2 regions of the Streptomyces sp. NPDC054834 genome follow, and region 1 is predicted to be linked to the other one. Evidence: riboswitches for the same ligand, from Rfam matches in the RefSeq annotation. Region 1 holds a riboswitch; the other holds the start of a gene.

Evidence for each region. Region 1 has a riboswitch for glycine ahead of gcvT (glycine cleavage system aminomethyltransferase GcvT). Riboswitches for the same ligand answer to the same signal wherever they lie in the genome.
Region 2: it holds a riboswitch for glycine, as region 1 does, so the genes downstream of both, gcvP (aminomethyl-transferring glycine dehydrogenase) here and gcvT (glycine cleavage system aminomethyltransferase GcvT) in region 1, are expected to answer to the same signal.

Annotation. Positions count from the first base shown of each region.
Region 1 is NZ_JBSGZV010000026.1:68,280-75,937, reverse strand. It holds gene ACWGJM_RS29890 (enhanced serine sensitivity protein SseB) at 1-538, opposite strand, end outside; gene ACWGJM_RS29885 (AAA family ATPase) at 615-1,325, opposite strand; glycine riboswitch at 1,509-1,607, shown strand; glycine riboswitch at 1,608-1,717, shown strand; gene gcvT (glycine cleavage system aminomethyltransferase GcvT) at 1,756-2,874, shown strand; gene gcvH (glycine cleavage system protein GcvH) at 2,994-3,371, shown strand; gene ACWGJM_RS29870 (serine hydroxymethyltransferase) at 3,386-4,648, shown strand; gene ACWGJM_RS29865 (L-serine ammonia-lyase) at 4,733-6,100, shown strand; gene ACWGJM_RS29860 (erythromycin esterase family protein) at 6,316-7,566, opposite strand; gene ACWGJM_RS29855 (LLM class flavin-dependent oxidoreductase) at 7,612-7,658, opposite strand, start outside.
Region 2 is NZ_JBSGZV010000024.1:131,219-138,876, forward strand. It holds gene ACWGJM_RS28790 (amino acid transporter) at 1-64, shown strand, start outside; gene ACWGJM_RS28795 (hypothetical protein) at 92-367, opposite strand; partial or broken gene ACWGJM_RS28800 (DUF1707 SHOCT-like domain-containing protein) at 489-695, opposite strand; gene ACWGJM_RS28805 (TOBE domain-containing protein) at 763-1,164, shown strand; gene ACWGJM_RS28810 (TOBE domain-containing protein) at 1,239-1,658, shown strand; gene gcvP (aminomethyl-transferring glycine dehydrogenase) at 1,716-4,601, opposite strand; glycine riboswitch at 4,778-4,873, opposite strand; gene ACWGJM_RS28820 (PRC-barrel domain-containing protein) at 4,987-5,370, shown strand; partial or broken gene ACWGJM_RS28825 (DNA polymerase IV) at 5,688-7,109, opposite strand; gene ACWGJM_RS28830 (MerR family transcriptional regulator) at 7,198-7,658, opposite strand, start outside.

The DNA of each region.
Region 1 (7,658 bases):
GCTCGAACTCGGCGGAGGCGGCGGCGAGGAAGTCGACCGGGTCCTCCTGCCAGTCGGGTTCGAAGAGGCGGACGCGGCCACCGCCCGCCGGGCCGTCGAGCGGGGTACGGCCGGCCCGGCACAGCTCGGCCACGGCCTGCGGCGGGAGCGGGACGCCGACCATGCCGTCCGGGTTGACGACGATGCCGACGTGCGGGGGCAGGCCGCGGGCGAACTCCACGGCCGGGGCGACGGTGTACCCGATGTGGGAACCGACGACCTGGCGGAACTGCTCCTCGGAGCTGAACACCGGCACGTACGCCTGGCCGTCGATCTCCATGGTGGGCAGGTCGAGCGGGCCGCTGCCGGGGCCGCCGCCGTTGGGCAGCGGGACCCAGACGTAGCTCCGGCCCAGCACCTCGATGATCCGGCCGCCGGCCAAGGGGATGCCGAACGACGCCGACAGCACCTCCTCCAGCTCGTTGCCGGGCCAACCGCTGTGCGGATGGGGGTGCGTCTGTGCCGGGAAGTCCGCGGGAAAGTCCGCCGGGAAGTCCATCTGCCTACCGCCTGCTGGGACCAACTGTTGTGCCTGAAAGGCTAGCGGGTACCTGTGCGCGGCCAGGCGGGTCTCCTCAGGTCGCGAAGCCGATCCGGCGCAGCACGTCCGCCGCGTCCCGGTCGAGCAGGACCGCCGAGCCGCAGCCCTGGGGCAGTTCGCCCCGCTCCACCTCGCGCAGCAGCCGGGCGGCCGCCCTGCGGTGGCGCAGGAAGGCGTACCGGGAGACGCCCCGGCCGCGCTCGCGCTGGCCCTCCCGGGCCGTGGCGGGCGGGACGTCGAGCAGCAGCAGGTGCAGCGTGCCGCCCCGGCGGCGGGCCGCGCGGGCCAGCCAGTCGCGCACCCAGGCCTGCGTACCGCAGTCGTGCACGACGACCCCCTCGCCGGAGCGCAGGGCGCGGCGCAGTCCGGCGTAGTGGGCGAGGCGGACCAGGGGGCGGTACACCGCGTACGGCAGGAAGCCGGGCATGCGGCGCTCCCAGCGGTCGCGGGCGTCCTGGGAGTCGATGCGCGGGCCCTGGACCGCGCGGTGCATCAGCGTCGACTTGCCGCTGCCCGGCAGACCGGTGATCACCACCAGGTCCCGGGGGCCGAAGAGCAGGCCGTGCGGACTGCGCCCCGCGCGGTCCCGCAGGTCGCGGGCGACCGGTGCCATGGGGGTCCCCCCGCGCGAGCGCAGCCGAGCGTGGGGGAGCTCGTCGCACCGTTCGCGGGCCGGGGCCGCCGGCTGCTGGGGCAGGGCGATGACCGTCGTCGTCGCGTATGCCGTGGTCCTTGTCACCGTGATCGTCCTCCCTGGGGGGTTCAGGAAAGGTTCTCCCCTCTGAATGTAAAGAGAAGGTAATGCACGGTGTCTCGCGGTTCCGTCCGCTTGCGGCCACAGGCGTGTCACAAAGAGAGGCGCACGTCCGGTCTGCCGTGCGACCGGGAGGCGTGCAATGATGTGCGCGCCAACTGCATACCGGCCGTTTGAATCCGCGCGGGAGAGTCCCCGGCACCGATGGTGCGGGGCGCCGAAGGAGCAAGTCCCTCCCTTGAATCTCTCAGGCCCCGTTACCGCGCGGGCGAGGCACATCTGAAAAGCGGGCCGCTGTGTCAGCGGCTCCACCCAAGGTGCAAGCCATGATCACTCCTGTGGTCAGGGCGAACCTCTCAGGTTCCGATGACAGATGGGGAGGAACGACCTCGCCTGTCATGCCTTTGGGAGACGACCGCCGATGAGCAGTACCGAACTCCGCCGTACCGCGCTCGATGCCCTGCATCGTTCGCTCGGCGCGACCATGACCGACTTCGCCGGCTGGGACATGCCCCTGCGCTACGGCTCCGAGCGCGACGAGCACCTCGCCGTGCGCGCCAAGGCCGGGCTGTTCGACCTCTCCCACATGGGCGAGATCACCGTGACCGGCCCTCAGGCCGCCGACCTGCTGAACCACGCCCTCGTCGGGAACATCGCCTCGGTCGGTGTCGGGCGCGCCCGCTACACCATGATCTGCCGGGCCGACGGCGGCATCCTGGACGACCTGATCGTCTACCGGCTGGCCGAGAGCAACTACATGGTCGTGGCCAACGCCTCCAACGCCCAGGTGGTCCTCGACGCGCTCGTCGAGCGGTCCGCCGGCTTCGACGCCGAGGTCCGCGACGACCGGGACGCCTACGCCCTGATCGCCGTCCAGGGCCCGGAGTCCCCCGGCATCCTGAAGTCCCTCACCGACGCCGACCTCGACGGCCTGAAGTACTACGCGGGCCTGCCCGGCACCGTCGCCGGCGTCCCGGCGCTCATCGCGCGCACCGGCTACACCGGCGAGGACGGCTTCGAGCTCTTCGTGAAGCCCGAGCACGCGGTCGAGCTGTGGCAGGCGCTGAGCAAGGCCGGCGAGGGCGTCGGGCTGGTGCCCTGCGGCCTGTCCTGCCGGGACACGCTCCGCCTGGAGGCGGGCATGCCGCTGTACGGGCACGAGCTCACCACCTCGCTCACCCCCTTCGACGCCGGGCTCGGCCGGGTGGTGAAGTTCGAGAAGGAGGGCGACTTCGTGGGCCGGGCGGCGCTGGCCGAGGCCGCCGCGCGCGCCGAGCGGAACCCGCCGCGCGTCCTGGTCGGCCTGGTCGCCGAGGGCCGCCGGGTGCCGCGCGCCGGATACGCGGTCGTCGCCGGCGGCGCGGTGATCGGCGAGGTCACCTCCGGTGCGCCCTCCCCCACGCTGGGCAAGCCCATCGCCATGGCCTACGTCGACGCGGCGCACGCGGCGCCGGGCACGCCCGGTGTCGGCGTGGACATCCGGGGCAGCCACGAACCGTACGAAGTCGTGGCGCTGCCGTTCTACAAGCGCCAGAAGTAGACACTTGGCGCGGGTACCGGTATCCGGACGTGACCCTGCGCACATTCCCGCTGATCACACGCGTTCACAGCAGTCCCCCCCTTCATCAGCGCTCCCGCGCGTACAGGAGAATCCAGGCCATGAGCAACCCCCAGCAGCTGCGCTACAGCAAGGAGCACGAGTGGCTGTCGGCCGCCGAGGACGGCGTCTCGACGGTCGGCATCACGGAGTTCGCGGCCAACGCGCTCGGTGACGTCGTCTACGCCCAGCTCCCCGACGTCGGCTCCACCGTGACCGCGGGTGAGACCTGCGGCGAGCTCGAGTCGACCAAGTCGGTGTCCGACCTGTACTCGCCGGTCACCGGTGAGGTCACCGAGACCAACGAGGACGTCGTCAACGACCCGTCGCTGGTGAACTCCGCCCCCTTCGAGGGTGGCTGGCTGTTCAAGGTCCGCGTCACGGAGGAGCCGGCCGACCTGCTCTCCGCCGACGAGTACGTCACCCACACCGCCGGCTGAGGAGTCGTAGCCGTATGACTGTCCTGAACACGTCCCTGCACGAGCTCGACCCGGAGATCGCCGCCGCGGTCGACGCCGAGCTCGAGCGCCAGCAGTCCACCCTCGAGATGATCGCCTCGGAGAACTTCGCGCCGCTCGCGGTCATGGAGGCGCAGGGCTCGGTCCTCACCAACAAGTACGCCGAGGGCTACCCGGGCCGCCGCTACTACGGCGGCTGCGAGCACGTCGACGTCGCCGAGCAGATCGCCATCGACCGGATCAAGGAGCTGTTCGGCGCCGAGTACGCCAACGTGCAGCCCCACTCCGGTGCCTCCGCCAACCAGGCCGCCCTGTTCGCGCTGGCCCAGCCCGGCGACACCATCCTCGGCCTGGACCTGGCGCACGGCGGCCACCTGACCCACGGCATGCGGCTGAACTTCTCCGGCAAGCAGTTCAACGTGGTCGCCTACCACGTCGACGACTCCGGCCTGGTCGACATGGCCGAGGTGGAGCGGCTGGCCAAGGAGCACCGGCCGAAGGTGATCATCGCGGGCTGGTCGGCGTACCCGCGGCAGCTGGACTTCGCCGAGTTCCGCCGGATCGCCGACGAGGCCGGGGCGTACCTGTGGGTCGACATGGCGCACTTCGCGGGCCTGGTCGCCGCCGGTCTCCACCCGAACCCGGTGGAGTACGCGGACGTGGTCACCTCCACCACCCACAAGACCCTCGGCGGCCCGCGCGGCGGCATCATCCTGGCGAAGAAGGACTTCGCGAAGAAGCTGAACTCCTCCGTCTTCCCGGGCTTCCAGGGCGGCCCCCTGGAGCACGTGATCGCGGCCAAGGCGGTCTCCTTCAAGGTCGCCGCCTCCGAGGACTTCAAGGAGCGCCAGCGTCGTACGCTGGAGGGTGCGCGGCTGCTGGCCGAGCGGCTCAGCGCGCCGGACGTCCACGAGGCCGGGGTGAGCGTCCTGTCCGGCGGTACGGACGTGCACCTGGTCCTGGTCGACCTGCGCGACTCGGAGCTGGACGGACAGCAGGGCGAGGACCGGCTGCACCAGGTCGGCATCACGGTCAACCGGAACGCGATCCCGAACGACCCGCGTCCGCCCATGGTCACCTCCGGTCTGCGGATCGGTACGCCGGCCCTGGCGACCCGCGGCTTCACGGCCGAGGACTTCGCCGAGGTCGCGGACGTGATCGCCCAGACGCTCAAGCCGTCCTACGACGCGGAGGCCCTGAAGGCCCGGGTCAAGGCCCTGGCCGACAAGCACCCGCTGTACCCCGCTCTGAACAAGTAGTTCCTTTTCGTGGGGTGCCCCGCACACTCGTAGGTGGGCGGGGCACCCCACCCCCCTGCACCACCCCAGCACTGAGGAGTTCCCGTGGCCATATCGGTCTTCGACCTGTTCTCGATCGGCATCGGCCCGTCCAGCTCCCACACGGTCGGCCCGATGCGCGCGGCGCGCATGTTCGCCCGCCGGCTGCGCAACGAGGCTCTGCTCGGCTCCGTCGCGTCGGCGCGGGCCGAGCTGTACGGCTCGCTGGGCGCCACCGGCCACGGCCACGGCACGCCCAAGGCGGTACTGCTCGGCCTGGAGGGTGCCTCGCCCCGCACGGTGGACGTGGAGACGGCCGACGAGCGGGTGGAGGACATCAAGCGGTCGGGCCGCCTGAACCTCCTCGGTGAGCACGAGATCGCGTTCTCCTTCGACGACGACCTCGTTCTGCACCGCCGCAAGGCCCTCCCCTACCACGCCAACGGCATGACCCTGTGGGCGTACGACGCGCAGGGCGCCGAAGTGCTGGCCAAGACGTACTACTCGGTCGGCGGCGGTTTCGTGGTCGACGAGGACGCGGTCGGCGCGGACCGCATCAAGCTCGACGACACGGTCCTGAAGTACTCCTTCCGCACCGGCGACGAGCTGCTCCGACTGACGAAGGAGACCGGCCTGTCGATCTCCGCCCTCATGCTGGAGAACGAGCGCGCCTGGCGCACCGAGGAGGAGATCCGCGAGGGCCTGCTCGACATCTGGCGGGTGATGCAGGTCTGCGTGGCGCGCGGCATGTCCCGCGAGGGCATCCTGCCGGGCGGCCTGAAGGTACGGCGCCGGGCCGCCGTCTCCGCCCGGCAACTGCGCGCCGAGGGCGACCCGTTGGCCCGCGCGATGGAGTGGATCACGCTCTACGCGATGGCCGTGAACGAGGAGAACGCGGCCGGGGGCCGGGTGGTCACCGCCCCCACGAACGGCGCGGCCGGCATCATCCCGGCCGTCCTGCACTACTACGTCAACTTCGTTCCCGGCGCCGACGAGGAGGGCGTGGTCCGCTTCCTGCTCGCCGCGGGCGCCATCGGCATGCTCTTCAAGGAGAACGCCTCCATCTCGGGCGCCGAGGTCGGCTGCCAGGGCGAGGTCGGCTCCGCCTGCTCCATGGCGGCGGGCGCCCTCGCCGAGGTCCTCGGCGGCAGCCCCGAGCAGGTGGAGAACGCCGCCGAGATCGGCATGGAGCACAACCTCGGCCTGACCTGCGACCCGGTCGGCGGCCTGGTCCAGATCCCGTGCATCGAGCGCAACGGCATGGCCGCGGTCAAGGCGGTCACGGCCGCCCGCATGGCGATGCGCGGCGACGGCTCCCACAAGGTGTCCCTGGACAAGGTCATCAAGACCATGAAGGACACCGGCGCCGACATGTCCGTCAAGTACAAGGAGACGGCGCGGGGCGGGCTCGCGGTGAACATCATCGAGTGCTAGGGAAAAATGCCCTGACCAGGGCGTTCGTGTCTTTCGGCGCTGTCGGGGCCTTCCCTGCTTACGCGGTGGAAAGTCCCCGGGACGGCGAGGATCTCTGAGCGCTCATTACACGCCGAAGGTACCCTGGAGGGTGGCCGGGTGGTGAACCGCATCTCTCACCCCACTGGTCGCCGAACGCGCGCCACCGGTCGCGACCGCGCGTCGGTCCCATCGTCTCAGCGCAGCGGAGTCGAAGGTGTCGAGCGGGCCACGTACGCCAGCCCGTCGTACTCCCGGGCCAGCACCGTCGGAGCCAGGTGGAAGCGGTACGTCACGCGCGGCACCGAGGCGCCGAAGGACCGTACGAACCGGCGGTCCTCCAGCCACTCGGCGACGGCGGGCCGGGCCCGGCCGCCGCGCAGGTCGACGAGGTGATCCTCCGGTGTGACCGAGGCGAGCCGGCCCTCGACCGACCGCGGGCCCGCCGATGCGACGGTGTGCTTCCTGGGCGTGCGCCTCGCGGAGTTCCCGGGGCGGGCGCGGAAGGCGCCCGCCCCGAAGAGCAGGCCGAGGGCGTAGTAGCGCTCTCCGTAGTGGCTTCGGAGGTGCTGTCCCATCGCGGGTACGTCTCCCGCGTAACAGTCGGTCATGACATGGCCGTTGTGGGCCCATACGGCCACCTTGCCGGGCGACCGCTCCTCCAGGGCGATCACTTCCTGTGCCATGTACCGGTCCCGGACCGCCAGTGCGCCCGGTTCCTGGCCGTCGCCGCGCAGCGGCCGCGAGGCCACGTCGGCCGCCGCCACGATCCTGCGTGCGTGGGCCAGCGCGTCGTCGACCGTTTCGGCTCCGGCGCGTGCCGCGAGTCCGGCCCTGCCCTCTTCGAGGAAGCGTACGGGTTCACGCGCCTCGGCGAGGATCTGCTGCCTCTGGACGGTGAGGGATCCCGGCTTGGCGTCGGCCAGCGTGCCGAGGAGGCCGCCGCCGAGGTCCGCCCGTTCCGGCGCCAGTGTGCGCAGCGCGGCATCGAGGGCGGTCAGGGCGGGACCGCAGCGCTGGGGGTCGATGCCGACGAAACGCACGGCGCGCTCGCGCGGAACGGTCCGGTTGTGCTCCCGCATCCACTCGACGACGTCGAGCATCTCCCGGGTCCGCCAGGTCCAGAAGCCGAGGCCCGCAAGTGCGTCGGCGGCGTCACCGGTGCCGTGCAGCACGTAATCGTCGACGGCCCGCGCGGCCGAGGCGCTGGCCTCCATCGCCAGGGTGGTGCACCCCATTTCCTCGACGAGGAACCGCAGTAATCGATGCTTGAGCCGGAAGAATTCGGCGGTCCCGTGCGTCGCCTCACCCATTCCCAGAACTCGTACGTCGTTCAAGGTTTTTCGCAACGGCTCCAGGTCGCCGTGATCCGGTTCCGATGCCTCGGCGTGCAAGTCCCGTAACGGCAGAGCATTCTCCTTCAGCCACCGTTGCACTTCCTCGGTCATCGTTCATTCCTTTCGCGTCACCTCTCGGCAAGGCGATCCTAGCCCTCACGCGATCAAGTCCGGCTGTGCGAGGCGGATTTCGGCCGAGATTT
Region 2 (7,658 bases), on a different contig from region 1:
CCGGGAAGTCCTGCGCGAAGCGGAACCGAACCGCGAGCGGCGGCCGCGCGTGCACACCGGGTGACCCGCGGTCAGCCCGGATGGCCCGCGGTCAGGCCGCCGTCCCCTTCCTCAGGAACCGGCGCCGCGGCGGCCCGGTCACGACCTGGCCATGGCTCATCCGCCCGCGTATCTCCACGCGCAGGACGACCGGTGCCCCGGGCTCCTCCGCCGGACGCGACCGGATCTTCGCGTAGCCGATCGCGAGGGAGTCGGTGTCCACGACCACTCCCGGCCGGGTCACCAGCCGCAGGGTGCCGCCCCGCATGTCCAGGCCGATGCCCAGGGTGTCGTGTGTGATCACCGCCCCGGTGAAGTCCAGCGTCACGTCGCCCCACGACGAGTCGATCTCCAGGCGCCGCGGAACACCCAGCGATGGCCACGCAGGGCGGCAGATCGGACGTCAGCCCGGCCGGCTCACCCAGGGTCCGGGCGGCCAGGGCCGCACCCACGCGCTCGTCGAGTTCCGCGACGGTCAGCCGGCCGTCCCCCGCCGCAACCGTCAGCACATCCACGACACGGTCCCGGTCCGCGTGCGCGGCCCGTCCGCGTGCGCGGCCCGTCCGCGTGCGCGGCCCACAGCTCAGCCGAAACATGCCCCTCACCCCGATTCCCGATTGGCGACCACGACCAAGAAGAACGCGAACTAAAGACATATCGCGTTATACCCAACGACCGACCCCCCTCCACGGTTCCCTCCGCATTCGCCCTATCGTGACCGGCATGCAGTCCTACACGATCGGCCAAGCGGCGCGGCTGCTCGGCGTGAGCCCGGACACCGCCCGCCGCTGGGCGGACGCGGGCCGGGTGGCGACCCACCGCGACGAGGCGGGGCGGAGACTCGTCGACGGCAAGGACCTCGCCGCGTTCTCTGTCGAACTCGCCAAGGCGGGCGGCGGCGAGGAGGACACGGGCACCTCCTACACCTCGGTCCGCAACGCCTTCCCCGGCATCGTCACCGCGATCAAACTCGGCGACGTCGCGGCCCAGGTCGAGATCCAGGCCGGCCCCCACCGCCTGGTCTCCCTGCTCACCCGCGAGGCCGTGGAGGAACTGGGCCTGGAGGTCGGCATGGAGGCCACCGCCCGCGTGAAGTCGACGAATGTACATATCGACCGGGTATGACGCCGGGCACCCGACGACGCCGCAAATCAGCACATACCCTGCCTGAACGCCCTCGCGCACTACGGTGTGGGGCCATGACCCTGAGCATCCGCAACCAGCTCCCCGGCACCGTCACCGCCGTCCACCCCGGCGAGGTCATGACCATCGTCAAGATCCGCCTGGACGGTGGCCAGGGCCTCACGGCGGCCATCACTTCGGAGGCCGCCGAGCAACTCGCGCTCGCCCCGGGCGCCACCGTCCGCGCTCTGGTGAAGGCTACGGAGGTCTCCCTGGCCACCAGCCGGGTCGACGGTCTCTCGATCCGCAACCAGGTCCCCGGCACCATCACCCACCTCACGATCGGAACTGCCATGGCCTCGGTGAGGGTGACCGTGGACGGTGGCGAACTCACCGCGGCGATCACGAAGGAGGCGGCCACCGACCTCGGCCTCTTCGTGGGCTCCGACGTCGTCGCCCTGATCAAGTCGACCGAGGTGTCGCTGGCGACGGCGTGAACGCGCAAGGGCCCCGCCACACGGACGGGGCCCCATGGTGCCTGTCTGGCCGCTTGCTCAGTCTTCGTACGCGTCCAGCGGCGGGCAGGAGCAGACGAGGTTGCGGTCGCCGAAGGCCTGGTCGATGCGGCGCACCGGCGGCCAGTACTTGTCGGCGGCGGAGACCCCGGCCGGGAACACGGCCTCCTGGCGGCTGTAGGCGTGCTTCCATTCCCCGCCGAGCGCGGCGGCGGTGTGCGGGGCGTTCCGCAGCGGGTTGTCCTCGCCGGGCCACTCGCCCGCGCCGACCTTCTCGATCTCCGCGCGGATCGCGATCATCGCGTCGCAGAACCGGTCCAGCTCGGCCAGGTCCTCCGACTCGGTCGGCTCGATCATCAGCGTGCCGGCCACCGGGAAGGACATCGTCGGCGCGTGGAAGCCGTAGTCGATGAGCCGCTTGGCCACGTCGTCCACGGATACGCCGGTCGCCTTGGTCAGCGGGCGCAGGTCGATGATGCACTCGTGCGCGACCAGGCCGCCCGGGCCGGTGTAGAGCACCGGGTAGTGCGGCTCGAGGCGCTTGGCGATGTAGTTGGCGGAGAGCACGGCGACCTGGGTGGCACGCTTGAGGCCCTCGCCGCCCATCAGGCGGACGTACGCCCAGGAGATCGGCAGGATGCCCGCCGAGCCCCAGGGCGCGGCCGAGATCGGGCCGACTCCCGTCTCGGGACCGGCCGCCGGCTGGAGCGGGTGGTTCGGCAGGTAGGGCGCGAGGTGCTCGCGCACGGCCACGGGACCGACGCCGGGACCGCCGCCGCCGTGCGGGATGCAGAACGTCTTGTGCAGGTTGAGGTGGGAGACGTCACCGCCGAAGTGGCCCGGCTTGGCGAGACCGACCAGCGCGTTGAGGTTGGCGCCGTCGACGTACACCTGGCCGCCGGCGTCGTGGACCCGGGCGCAGATGTCGGCCACGTGTTCCTCGAACACGCCGTGCGTCGACGGGTACGTGATCATCAGCACCGCCAGCTCGTCACGGTACTGCTCGATCTTCGCCCGCAGGTCCTCGATGTCGATCTCGCCGTCCTCGGCGGTCTTCACCACGACGACCTTCATGCCCGCCATCACGGCGCTGGCGGCGTTGGTGCCGTGCGCGGAGGACGGGATGAGGCAGACGGTGCGCTGGTCGTCGCCGTTGGCACGGTGGTAGCCGCGTACGGCGAGCAGGCCGGCGAACTCGCCCTGCGAACCGGCGTTCGGCTGTAGCGAGACCTTGTCGTATCCGGTGACCTCGGCGAGTCGTTCCTCCAGCTCACGGATGAGCGTGAGGTAGCCCTGCGCCTGCTCGGCGGGCGCGAAGGGGTGCAGCTGCCCGAACTCCGGCCAGGTGACCGGCTCCATCTCCGTGGTCGCGTTGAGCTTCATGGTGCAGGAGCCCAGCGGGATCATGCCGCGGTCGAGCGCGTAGTCGCGGTCGGCGAGGCGGCGCAGGTAGCGCAGCATCGCGGTCTCGGAGCGGTACTGGTGGAAGACAGGGTGGGCGAGGTAGCCGTCGGTGCGCAGCAGTGCCTCGGGGAGGGCGTCTGCGGTCGCCTCGTCCAGCGCCTCGATGTCCCCCTCCACCCCGAACGCCGTCCATACGGCGCCCAGCTGGGCGCGGGTCGTGGTCTCGTCGCACGCGGCCGAGACCTGGTCGGCGTCGACGAGCCGCAGGTTGACCCCGTTCTCCCGGCCGGCGGCCACGACCTCGGCGGCCCGGCCGGGCACGCGCGCGGTGACGGTGTCGAAGAAGGCGCCGTGGACGACCTCGACGCCCCCTGCCCGAAGCCCCTCGGCCAGGAGGGTGGCGTACCGGTGGGTGCGCCGCGCGATGACCTTGAGGCCCTCGGGGCCGTGGTAGACGGCGTACATACCGGCCATGACGGCGAGCAGCACCTGGGCGGTGCAGATGTTACTGGTGGCCTTCTCGCGGCGAATGTGCTGTTCGCGGGTCTGGAGCGCCAGCCGGTAGGCCTTGTTGCCGTCCGCGTCGACGGACACGCCCACCAGGCGGCCGGGCAGACTGCGGGCGAACTTCTCGTGCACCGCCATGTAGCCGGCGTGGGGGCCGCCGAAGCCCATGGGCACGCCGAAGCGCTGGGTCGTACCGATCGCGATGTCCGCGCCGAGCTCGCCCGGGGAGGTGAGCAGGGTCAGCGCCAGCAGGTCGGCGGCGACGGTGACGAGCGCGCCGAGCTCGTGCGCCCGGTCGACGACGGGCTTGATGTCGCGTACGGCCCCGGACGCGCCCGGGTACTGGATCAGCACGCCGTTGATCTCACGCTCGGCGACCTCGGCCGGGATGCCCTCGCTGAGGTCGGCGACCACTACCTCCACGCCGGTCGGTTCGGCGCGGGCCTGGATCACGGCGATGGTCTGCGGCAGCGCGTCCGCGTCGACCAGGAAGAGGCCCTTCTTGTTCCTGCCCATACGCCGGGAGAGTGCCATCGCCTCGGCCGCTGCCGTGCCCTCGTCGAGCAGCGAGGCACCGGAGGTCGGCAGCCCGGTGAGCTCGGCGACCATGGTCTGGAAGTTCAGCAGGGCCTCGAGCCGTCCCTGCGAGATCTCCGGCTGGTACGGCGTGTAAGCGGTGTACCAGGCCGGGTTCTCCATCACGTTGCGCAGGATGACGGGCGGCGTGAAGGTCCCGTAGTACCCGAGCCCGATCATCGAGTCGAGGACCTGGTTGCGGTCGGCCAGCGAACGCAGCTCGGCGAGCACCTCGGCCTCGGTACGGGCACCCGGCAGATCCAGGGCGTCGGCATTCTTGATCACATCCGGCACCGCGGCGGCGGTCAGCTCGTCGAGCGAGCCGTAGCCGACGTGCGCGAGCATCTTGGCCCGCGCCTCCTGGTCGGGCCCGATGTGGCGCTGCTCGAAGGGGATGCCCTGTTCGAGCTCGGAGAGCGGGGTGCGGTGGGTGGTCATTGCGGAGGCCTCCTGGTCTGACGCGACCTTCGAGGGGCACCCCGGCGCGGGTACCCCGACGGCCTCCCCCTCTGTCATCTCAACCTGAGAGCTTCACCGGGTCACCCGAGGGCCCCGGCTTTCACCGTCGGTGAGAGCGGAAGCCGTCGAGACACCGCCCTGCTTTCCAGAGTGACCTCGTCCGTGCGGTACGTGAGCCTGAGAGATTCCGGGGAGGAGTTGCTCCTTCGGCGCCTCCGATGGTGTCCGGAGGACTCTCCCGCGCGGGGTCAGCAGCCGCTTGCCAGCGTACCAGCGAGGGCAACGCGCGAGCCTCGAGTGGCCGCCTTCCTGAATGTGCTCTTTTGTAGTGCTTACGGATGAGTTGCGACCACGAGGAGGGACCGTGCGAACGGACATCGATCCGCGCCACCTGATCGGCCGCAAGGCGTTCGACCGCAATGGCGACAAGATCGGCACGATCGACGAGGTCTACCTCGACGACGCGACCGGTGAGCCGGAGTGGGCGGCCATACGCACTGGCCTGTTCTCCAGGGACGCTTTCGTCCCGCTGGAGCCCAGCGAACTGATCGACGGCACCCTCCGGGTTCCCTTCGACCGGTCCCTCATCAAGGACGCGCCCGACTTCGGCGTCGGTCGCCATCTCTCTCCCGAGCAGGAACTCCAGCTCTACCACCACTACGGCCTCGACGTGACCTCGTCTCCTCCGCCCCCGGACCACGACTTCGGCCATTTGGCGGGCACGGACGAGACGGCGGGACCGACGTAGTGGGCCCTCCCCCCACCCGCCCCGTCCGGGACCGCCGGTCACACCCCACAGAACCGCCCCGGCCAGCCGCTTCACCCGGCAGCACCGCCCGGACACGCACCCGATCCCTCGTCCGCCTCAGTCCCATCCGCACCGCGGAGGGACTCATCCGCACCGCGTCAGGGCATGCCCGTACCGCCTTGTGATCCCTCCGCACCGATTTCGGCCCGGTCCGCAGCACTTCCGTACCCGACCGCACCCTTCTCGGGCAGGTCCGCACTCTTCCCGAGCCTCTCCGCACCGATGGGGGCCCGCTCCGCGTCACTTCCGGGTATCTCCGCATCGCCCCCGGATCCCGCCGTCCCGTCCCCGGCGCCCGCCGTCCCGTCCCCGGTGCCCGCCGCACCGCCACGGAGCCCGCTCGCGGCTGCCCGGGCAGTCAACGGCAGCGGATCCGCCGGTTCCAGGGCCGGGTCGTCGACCCGGAAAGTCCGCACGCGGCCGGGCTCCGAGCCGGGCGTCTCGAAGCGCACGGTGACCCGCCCGAGCCCGCTGCCCTGCACCCAGCCGTGCCCGAACTCCGCATGCCGCACGTCGTGCCCCGCGGGCCAGCGCCGTTCGGCCGGCGTCGGCTGTTCCACCGCGGGCTCGGGCACCGCCTCCTCCGCGGCCGCTTCCGCCATCTCACCCGCCGCCTGGGCGAACAGGTCCTCCTGCGTGTAGTCGGCGAGCCCGGAGACGCCCACCCCGAGCAGCCGTACGCCACCGGTCGTGTCGACGGAGTCCAGCAGCCGGGCCGCCGCCTCCCGCACGACCGCCGGATCGTCCGTGGGCCCACGCAGCGTCTCCGACCGGGTCAGTGTCGAGAAGTCGTATCGCCGCACCTTCAGCACGATGGTCCGCCCCGACAGCCCGGCATCGCGCAGCCGCCGCACGCACCGGTCGGCGAGCCGCTGCACCTCCAGGCCGACCCGGAGCCGGTCGTGGATGTCCACGTCATAGGTGTCCTCGACCGATACCGACTTGGCCTCCCGCTCCGCCACCACGGGCCGCTCGTCGTCCGCCAGCGCCATGGCGTGCAGAGCGCGACCGTGGGCCTTGCCCAGCAGCCGTACGAGCTCGTCCTCGCCGGCCTCGGCGAGTTCCTCGACCGTGGTGATCCCGGCGCGTCGCAGATGGTCCCCGGTCGCCGGCCCCACCCCGGGCAGCGTCCGCACCGACATCGGGCCCAGCATTGCCCGCTCCGTCCCCGGCTCGATCAGTACCAGCCCGTCCGGCTTGGCCTGCTCGGAGGCGATCTTCGCGAGCATCTTGGAGGCGGCGAGCCCCACCGACCCCGTCAGTCCCGTGACGGCCCGGATGTCCGCGCGCAGCTTCACCCCGGCCAGCCGTGCCGATTCCTCGTCCCGGGCCGTTCCTCCCGCCTCCAGGTCCACGAACGCCTCGTCCAGGCTCAGCGGCTCGACGAGTGGGGACAGCGCCCGCAGCAAGCCCATCACCTGTTCACTGATCGACCGGTACAGCCCGAAGCGCGGGACGAGATAGGCGGCGTTCGGGGCGAGCCGACGCGCCTGGGCCATCGGCATCGCCGAGTGGACCCCGAAGACCCGTGCCTCGTACGACGCGGTGGCGACCACTCCGCGCGGCCCCAGCCCGCCCACGACGACGGCCTTCCCGCGCAGGCTCGGCTTGGAGGCCTGCTCCACCGAGGCGAAGAAGGCATCCATGTCGAGGTGCAGGATCGTGGGCGCGTTTCTCACACCTCCGATGCTGCACCACACCACTGACAATGCCCCGGCAGCCGGTACGCGGGGCCTCGCCGCCGAGGGGCAGGCGCGGCAGGCGCCGTCAAACCGCCCGGTTGCGTCGCCGCGCCAGCTCGTCGGCGGGGTTCTGCCCGACGAGGGTCTCCCCGGTGTCGATGCGCTCCCCGTGCAGCTGGGAGAGCGCGCTCTCCACGTCCCGCCACACCACGCCCACGGCGATCCCGAAGATCCCCTGACCGCCCTGGAGCAGGGCGTGGACCTCGTCGGGGGACGTGCACTCGTAGACTGTGGCTCCGTCGCTCATCAGCGTCATGCGCCCCAGGTCACGGAAACCGCGCTCCCTGAGGTGCTGGACGGCGGTGCGGATGTTCTGGAGCGAGACGCCGGTGTCCAGAAAACGCTTCACGATCTTCAGGACGACGACGTCCCGAAAGCTGTACAGCCGCTGCGTGCCCGACCCGTAGGCGGGCCGCACGCTCGGCTCGACCAGGCCGGTGCGGGCCCAGTAGTCGAGCTGCCGGTAAGTGATGCCGGCGGCCGCGC